2 regions of the Cobetia sp. ICG0124 genome follow, and region 1 is predicted to be linked to the other one. Evidence: riboswitches for the same ligand, from Rfam matches in the RefSeq annotation. Region 1 holds a riboswitch; the other holds the start of a gene.
The links. A riboswitch is a leader RNA that binds a small molecule or an ion and turns the genes downstream of it on or off. The one in region 1 is predicted to bind thiamine pyrophosphate.
Positions count from the first base shown of each region.

Region 2: linked by a shared signal. The riboswitch ahead of thiC (phosphomethylpyrimidine synthase ThiC) and the one ahead of CU110_RS10010 (ABC transporter ATP-binding protein) in region 1 are both predicted to bind thiamine pyrophosphate.

Region 1 covers NZ_CP024893.1:2,159,361-2,163,703, reverse strand. Annotated here, with positions in the region: partial or broken gene CU110_RS10020 (ABC transporter substrate-binding protein) at 210-809, opposite strand; gene CU110_RS10015 (ABC transporter permease) at 849-1,616, opposite strand; gene CU110_RS10010 (ABC transporter ATP-binding protein) at 1,613-2,365, opposite strand; TPP riboswitch at 2,427-2,540, opposite strand; gene CU110_RS10005 (hypothetical protein) at 2,570-3,445, shown strand; gene CU110_RS10000 (potassium/proton antiporter) at 3,567-4,343, shown strand, end outside.
Region 2 covers NZ_CP024893.1:874,659-879,001, reverse strand. Annotated here, with positions in the region: gene CU110_RS03980 (TIGR04283 family arsenosugar biosynthesis glycosyltransferase) at 1-547, shown strand, start outside; gene CU110_RS03975 (DUF2064 domain-containing protein) at 877-1,251, shown strand; TPP riboswitch at 1,305-1,443, shown strand; gene tenA (thiaminase II) at 1,468-2,127, shown strand; TPP riboswitch at 2,168-2,308, shown strand; gene thiC (phosphomethylpyrimidine synthase ThiC) at 2,435-4,343, shown strand, end outside.

The sequences.
Region 1 (4,343 bases):
CGCTCGTACAGGAAGTTCTCGAAGTCACGGTAGCGGCCGGCATCCAGTGCGGCCGGACGCAGGGCGAAGCGCGGCAAGGTGGCATACCAGGCTTTCTTGTTGAGCGCGGTATCGAGTGCCGGGTCGGACTCGCGGAACAGCTTCCAGCCCTTGTCAGGGTGGTTGATCATCCAGGCGGTGGCTTCACCGACGGCGGACAGGAAGGCGGCGTACTGCTCGTGCTTGCGAGAATAGCTGTCGCTGTTGGCGACGAAGATCAGTTCGTCATAGGTCGGCACGCCTTCTTCCTCGATGTAGAAGGCGCGGCCCTTGACGCCTTCCTGTGCCATCTGGGCGAGTTCGAAGTTGCGGAATGCCCCGGTGACGGCGTCGACCTTGCGGGTCAGCAGTGACGGCGTCAGCGAGAAGTTGACGTTGGTCAGGGTGATGTCATCCAGTGTCAGGCCGCTGTTCTGGAGCATGGTGGACAGCAGGACTTCCTCCACGCCACCGACGGAATAGCCGACACGCTTGCCCTTGAGGTCGGCCATCGACTGGATGTCACTGTCCGCGCGCACGACCACCACGTTGAGCGGGGTGGCCACCAGCGTGCCGATGCGCACCAGCGGCAGCCCTTGATCCACCTGCAGGTGCAGCTGGGGCTGATAGCTGATGGCGATGTCGACGCGCTCCGCTGCGGCAAGCTTGGGGGGGACGCTGGGGTCTGCCGGAGCGATCAGCTCGACGTCCAGACCATGTTGCTTGAACAGGCCCAGTTCCTGAGCCAGCACCAGCGGCCCGTGGCCGGGATTGGTGTACCAGTCGAGCATGACCTTGAGGTGCGTGAGGGGCTTGGCATCGGTGGCGGCTCAGTTCAAACGGGTCAGGCGATCTCGATGCCAGGGCATCAGGCGACGCAGCAGGGCATCCAGCGTGAAATACAGCAGCAGCGAAAAGGCGACCAGCACCAGCAGGGCGGCGAACATCAGGTCGATTTCCATGCGGGCATTGGCATTGAGCATCAGATAGCCGAGGCCCTGGCTTGCGCCGGCCCACTCACCGATGACGGCCCCGATGGGGGCGGCTGTCGCTGCCATGCGCACGCCGGAGGCCAATGCCGGCAGCGCGGCGGGCAATTGGACATGCAGCAGCAGTCGCCACGGGCTGGCACCCAGGGTATGGGCGAGATCCAGCCAGCCCTGAGGAGTCTGGCGCAAGCCGTCGTAGCCGGTGGAGGCCACGGGGAAATAGATGATCAGCGTGGCCATCACGACCTTGGAGAGCATGTCATAGCCCAGCCACAGCACCAGCAGTGGAGCGATCGCGAACAGCGGGATCACCTGGCTGATCAGCAGCAATGGCAGCAGGGTGCGCCGCAGACGAGGGATGAACGCCAGTGCCAGCGCGGTGCTCAGCCCGAGAAGGACCCCCAGTACCAGCCCGCCAAGAATCTCGGCGAAGGTGATGCCGGCGTGGTGTGCCAGCATCGGGGCCTGACGGACCAGCACCTCCGCGACTGCCAGTGGCGCTGGCAGGATGTAGGGCGGCACGGCCGTGGTGATGATCACCAGTTGCCAGAGTCCCAGCAGGACGGCGGCGCTGATGGCGAGATGACGCAGGGCATGCAGGCGTTTCATGGCGTCTCCTCGCCGTCGCGCAGGCGTGTGATCAATTCGGACTGGGCCTGCTGCAGGGCGGGCAGGTCCAGCGGCACCGGGCGAGGCGGCGAGAGCCCGGGCAGGCAGTCGAGCACTGCCCCCTGCTGGCTGTCGCGGCCCGGACGCAGCACCAGCAGTTGGTCGGCCAGGCGCAACGCCTCGAGCGGGTCATGCGTGACCATCAGCACGGTGCGTCCGTCCAGCAGCCGGCTGGCGAGATCATGCAGTTCGAGTCGCGTGATGGCGTCCACTGCGGAGAAGGGTTCATCCATCATCACCACCGGAGCCTGCTGATAGAGCGTTCGCGCCAATGCAACGCGTTGGCGTTGCCCGCCGGAGAGGGCGTCTGGCCAGGCCTGCTCGCGCCCCTCCAGACCCACCGCTGCCAGCAGTTCGCGGGCCCGCTCGGTATCGCGAGGGCGACGATGGAGGTCATCTCCCAGACACAGATTGTCCAGCACCCGGCGCCAGGGCAGCAGCAGGTCCTGCTGCGCCATCCAGGCGACGCGACCCGCCAGTGGCTTGCCGTCATCGGTGGTGAGTTCCAGCGTGTGATGGTCGGGCATCTCGAGGCCGGCCAGCAGGCGCAGCAGTGAGCTCTTGCCACAGCCCGAGCGGCCCAGCAGGGCCGTCCAGCTTCCGGCATCCAGACGCGCCGACAGATCACGAAACAGCGTATGGCTGGCGTAATCGATGCGAGCGTTGTTGAGGGAGAGTCCCAGCGACACAGTGTCATCCGTGGTCAGGCGGCATGCCGAGGGGAGGAAGCACGCAGGGCGCCTGACGCTTGGGCAGGTGACCGGAATTCCCTCCGCCGGTATCAACCGGATCAGGTTCCAGGGGTTGCCATGCGACGTGACGCATCGGCTCTCAGCCCACTTTCGGGCACCCCCATCCAGGCCGACAGTGTACCGTCACCTGCCCGCCGGTCCGTGCCCAATGGCTGGCCGGAGGATGCGCTGACTCGCCGTCTTTCCACCTATCTGGGGCATGCGCTGGAGCCGCTGGCACTTGCCTGGCCGGATAGTGCCAACTGGTTGTGGCGGCAGCGTGGCGGCACCCCCGGCCTGATCAAGCTGGCGCGAACCGGCCCGGATCACGACCCCTTCTGGCGAGCGATGCGCGGTGTCTTCGGCGCCGATCGCTGGGCGCAACCTGAGGCCCTGACACGGCTGGCGGGCGCGTTGCCGGCGCGGTTGCCCATCCCTCCGCTGCCGCTGACCTATCTGGGACGTCTCGATGGCGCGCCCGTCTGGCACCTGCCGTGGTCCAGCGGTCAGCCCAGTGATCTCAGTGACACCTTCTGTGAGTTGCTGGGAGATCAGGTCGGGCGGCTGCATCAGGACACCGTGTCCGGCTTTGGTCAGCCCCTTGCCCAGCCCATGCCGTTGCTGCATTGGAATGCCCGCGTGACGCGTTTTCTCGCGCGCCATCCCCTGTCCCACGAGCTGGGGGACCTGCCATCACGCACCTTCTCGCATCCCGCTCGCGCCGTCTGGAGTCTGCCGGACCTGCGCGCGGACCAATATCTGTGCGCCGCCACCGGCTGGGTATGGAGCGACTGGGAGGCTCTGGTGTGGGCCCCGATCGAGTTCGACTGGGCACTGATCGAGTTGTTGCTGGAGACGCCGAGTCAGCGTGAGGCCTTCCTCGCCGGTTATTCGCGTCATGGGCGCATGGTCGATATCGACGGTCAGCGTGAGCTGTGCCGAGCCCTGTTGTGGGCGATGGAAGCCTTCGGTCCGACCCGCTACGCCGAGCTGGCGGCAGCCCCGGCCTGGGTGTCGCCGAGAAGCCTGACATGTTGATCGCAAGTCCATGAATATTTGAGAAATTTCTCTGCAGCCTCGTCGCTGACATGGAATACTGTCTCTGGGCCGTCGCAGACGTGATTCGAGACTTGGTGCCGGGAATGGCGGGGGAGCACACGTGGTAGAGAATCTGAACTATTACTTCTTGCTGGCGGGCATGCTCATCGCCTTGAGCGTGCTGGCAAGTCGGGTCTCGGCTCGTCTCGGCATGCCCCTGCTGTTGCTGTTCCTGGGACTCGGCATGCTGGCGGGGGAGGATGGCGTGCTCGGCATCCAGTTCGATGATGCCTCTACCGCGTATCTGATCGGCAATCTGGCGTTGGCACTCATTCTGCTCGATGGCGGTCTGCGCACCCGTCTCTCGACCTTCCGCGCGGGTCTCAAGCCGGCATTGGTGCTGGCGACCGTCGGGGTCTTCATGACCAGCGGGCTGGTGGGGCTGCTGGCCATGTGGCTGTTTGACCTCACCCTGATCGAAGGCCTGCTGGTCGGTGCCATCGTCGGCTCCACCGATGCCGCCGCCGTGTTCTCGCTGCTGGGCGGGCAGGGGGTGCACCTCAACGAGCGGGTCGGGGCGACGCTGGAGATCGAGTCCGGTACCAACGACCCGATGGCCATCTTCCTCACCATCACTCTGGCCGAGATACTGACCGGACAGCTGTCGGGGGTCGCCGCCGGACTCATGAGCTTCGCGCTGCAGTTCGGGGTCGGCGCGGGCATGGGGATCGCCGGTGGCTGGTTGATCGCCCGTCTGATGCGCTATCTGGATCTGGCGCCCGGCCTCTATTCCCTGCTGGCGCTGGCGCTGGGCCTGAGTCTGTTCGCGACGACCAATGAGCTCGGTGGCAGTGGCTTCCTGGCCATCTATCTGTGTGGCCTGATGATCGGCAATCAT
Region 2 (4,343 bases), 1.3 Mb from region 1:
GGGCCGGGCAACGCAGATGAACGCCGGTGCCTCTCAGGCTCGTGGCCAATGGCTGCTGTTCCTGCATGCTGACACGCGCCTGCCGGCATATGTCCTCTCGGTACTGTCAGAGACCCTCGTCGAGCATCGCGAGTGCGACTGGGGTCGCTTCGATGTCGACATCGAAGGAGATTCTCCGCTGCTGCCCGTGATCGCCACGCTGATGAATCTGCGCTCACGCCTGACCAGCATCAGCACGGGTGATCAGACCCAGTTCGTACGACGCTCCACCTTCGAGGCCATCGAGGGCTTTCCCGTCGTGCCCCTGATGGAGGACATCCAGCTGAGCGTCAGGCTCAAGCGACTGACCTCGCCGCTGAACCTCTCCGCCAGAGTCACTACCAGTGGAAGACGCTGGGAAACCCATGGCGTCTGTCGCACCATCCTCAAGATGTGGGGGCTGCGCCTGGCAGCCTGGGGTGGCGTATCTCCTGTCCGTCTGGCGCGCCTCTATGGTTATGGTGCCGCCGCTCAGGCGTGTGAACAGCGTGGCTTGCCTCATGCCTGAAGCCTCGCTTGCTGACAGGGAAACCGACACGGCCGCGTATGACATGCGCCCGACGCTCATCATCTTCGGCCGCCTGCCACTGGCCGGACAATGCAAGACGCGGCTGATCCCTGCCCTCGGTCCCGAGGGGGCGGCACGCCTCTACTCGCGCATGCTGCGCAGAATCGTTCAGCAGGCCTGCGCCTCACGCCTCGGCAAGGTGGTCGTGATGCTGACTCCCTCCCCCGAGCACGCCCGGCAGCAACCTGAGCAGGCAGCCCTGCTGACGGACCTTGAGGATCAGTTGCGTCACGCTCGAGGCACAGCCACAGGGTGGGCTTGGGGAGCGCATGCATCAGGCCATGCTGCGCCACCTGCCCGCAGGCCCCGTGCTGCTGATGGGCTCTGACCTGCCCGCATTGGACAGTCAACGTCTGCGCGAGGCGGCGCGGTGCCTGCATGACCATGAGGCGGTGCTGCAGCCCAGCGAAGACGGGGGATACGGATTGATTGGCCTGAAAGCAGCCTGCCCGGCGGCCTTCCAGCTGGATCACTGGAGCCATGCCGACGTGAGCCGGGAGACTCTTGCACTGCTGGCTCAGGCAGGCAGAAGCGTCGGTTGCCTGCCTGTCAGCTGGGATGTCGATGAGCCTCACGATCTGGTGCGCCTGAGGCGACACTTCCCAGCCCTGATGGCGAACCTCTCCTCCTGTCAGCCTGCATGACATCTTTCCTGCACCGCAGGACTGTTACACTCGAGATATCGTGACGTCTGAGTCACAGCTTGACGGGGTGCCGGTAAGACCGGCTGAGATGTCATTCGCACTGTTCGAGGCCTTGCATCGAGGTGCGTGAATGACGATCCCGCCGAACCTGATCCGGTTAGTACCGGCGTAGGGATCAAGCGCGAAGTGTTGCCGCACATCATCTTCACCTCTTCCATGCCCAGCTTTTCAGACCTGACCAGTGCCTGCGCCGAGGAATGGCGCGACTATCTCGAGCATGACTTCGTTCGCCAGCTCGGGGAAGGTCGTCTGCCAGAGGAGTCCTTCCGCCATTACCTGCAGCAGGACTACCTGTTCCTGATCCACTTCGCGCGCGCCTGGGCGCTTGCCGCCTACAAGAGCCGCACCCTCGCGGAGCTGCGTCAGGCCACGGCCAGTCTCGACACCATCCTCAATACCGAGCTCGATCTGCATATCGGCTACTGCAGCGAGTGGGGCATCAGCGAGGATGACCTGAGTGAGCTGCCGGAATCCCGCGCCACCCTGGCCTATACCCGTTACGTACTGGATTGCGGCCAGCGCGGCGATCTTCTCGATCTGCACGTGGCGCTCGCGCCCTGCCTGATCGGCTACGGCGAGATCGCCGAGTGGCTGCTGGATCAGGACACCACCGAGATCGAGGACAATCCGTACGCGGACTGGATCGCGATGTACTCCAGCGATGACTTCAAGGAAGCGGTGGACGCCGAACGTGAATGGCTGGACGCTCGGCTCTCGGAGGTCTCGGAGCGCCGGCTGGGCGAGCTGGTGGATGTCTTCCGCGATGCGACGCGTCTCGAGATCGACTTCTGGCAGATGGGCCTTGATCGCGACTGATCCGTGGCAGGCCGTCGCCCATGCCCGCATTGAATTCTGAGCACGCTTGACGGGGTGCCGGTGGAACCGGCTGAGATCCTGCATGCATCACCTCGCCGCCAAATGGGCGAGGCTGCCAGCAAGGGGTCCCGTGGAACCTGAACCGGTTAGGACCGGCGTAGGAATCAAGCTGATGGTCAGCCGCTGCCCGCGGCCGCCTCGCTCCCGGGCCACCTGTTGGCAAGGAGTCGGCGATGGCCATCCTCTCCCTGCGCACGGTCTTCCCATGATGACGTCTGCCGTGACGTCGCCCTTTGAGGAGACCTGCATGAGCACTACCCCCACGACTCAAGATCCGCAAGCCACCAACGCCGCAGAACCGTCGCTCGCCCCCCAGCCTGAGGCTGCGCCGAAGGCGCGCGCACGTGCCGGTCGCAAGGATGGCAGTCGCCATCTCGCCAGTGAAGCCCAAGTCGACGCCGCCGCCATCGCGCCGCTGAGCGGCTCGCGCAAGATCTACATCGAAGGCTCCCGCCCGGACATCCGCGTGCCCATGCGCGAGATCGGCTGCTCGCCGACCCAGACCTCCAGCGGTCTGGAAGAGAATCCGCCGATCGTCGTCTACGACACCTCCGGCCCCTACACCGACCCGGCGGTCGAGATCGACATTCGTCGCGGGCTGGCGCCACTGCGCGAGAAGTGGATCGAGGAGCGCGGCGATACCGAACAGCTCAATCAGCTGAGCAGCGAATATGGTCGCGTGCGCCAGGCCGACCTGCGCCTGTCGTCCCTGCGTTTCGAGCTGGACCACCGCCCGCGTCGTGCCCTGCCGGGCAAGAATGTCACCCAGCTGCACTATGCGCGCCAGGGCATTATCACGCCGGAGATGGAGTACATCGCGATTCGTGAGAATCAGCGTCGTATCGCGCTGCGTGAGGAATATCAGGGCAGCGACTCCGTCGAGAGCATTCTGGGCCACCAGCACCCGGGTCACAGCTTCGGCGCCAACCTGCCCGACGAGATCACCGCCGAATTCGTGCGTGAGGAAGTCGCGCGTGGCCGCGCCATCATTCCCGCCAACATCAATCACCCGGAAAGCGAGCCGATGATCATCGGCCGCAACTTCCTGGTGAAGGTCAACGGTAACCTGGGCAACTCGGCGGTCACCTCCTCCATCGAGGAAGAGGTCGACAAGATGACCTGGGCGATCCGCTGGGGCTCCGACACCGTGATGGATCTCTCGACCGGCGCCAACATCCACGAGACCCGTGAATGGATTCTGCGCAACTCTCCCGTGCCCATCGGCACGGTGCCGATCTATCAGGCGCTGGAGAAGGTCGATGGCGTGGCCGAGAATCTCGACTGGGAGATCTTCCGCGACACGCTGATCGAGCAGGCCGAGCAAGGCGTCGACTACTTCACCATCCACGCCGGCGTCCTGCTGCGCTATGTGCCGCTGACCGCCAGCCGCGTGACCGGCATCGTCTCGCGCGGTGGCTCGATCATGGCCAAGTGGTGTCTGGCGCATCACGAGGAAAGCTTCCTCTATCGCCACTTCGAGGACATCTGCGAGATCTGCAAGGCCTACGACATCAGCCTGTCACTGGGCGATGGCCTGCGCCCGGGCTCGGTGGCCGATGCCAATGACGCCGCCCAGTTCGGCGAACTCGAGACGCTCGGCGAGCTGACGAAGATCGCCTGGCAGCACGATGTCCAGGTCATGATCGAAGGTCCGGGTCACGTGCCGATGCACCTGATCAAGGAGAACATGGACAAGCAGCTCAGCGAGTGCGACGAGGCGCCCTTCTACACCCTCGGCCCGCTGACCACCGACATCGCCCCGGGCTACGACCACATCACCTCCGGTATCGGTGCCGCGATGATCGGCTGGTTCGGCTGCGCCATGCTCTGCTACGTGACCCCCAAGGAGCACCTGGGCCTGCCCAACAAGGACGACGTCAAGACTGGCATCATCACCTACAAGATCGCCGCGCATGCCGCGGATCTGGCCAAGGGGCATCCGGGCGCGCAACGTCGTGACAATGCACTCTCCAAGGCACGCTTCGAGTTCCGCTGGGAAGACCAGTTCAATCTGGGCCTTGACCCGGACACCGCGCGCAGCTTCCACGACGAGACGCTGCCCAAGGATTCGGCCAAGGTCGCCCACTTCTGCTCCATGTGCGGGCCGAAGTTCTGCTCGATGAAGATCACCCAGGAAGTCCGCGACTACGCCAACG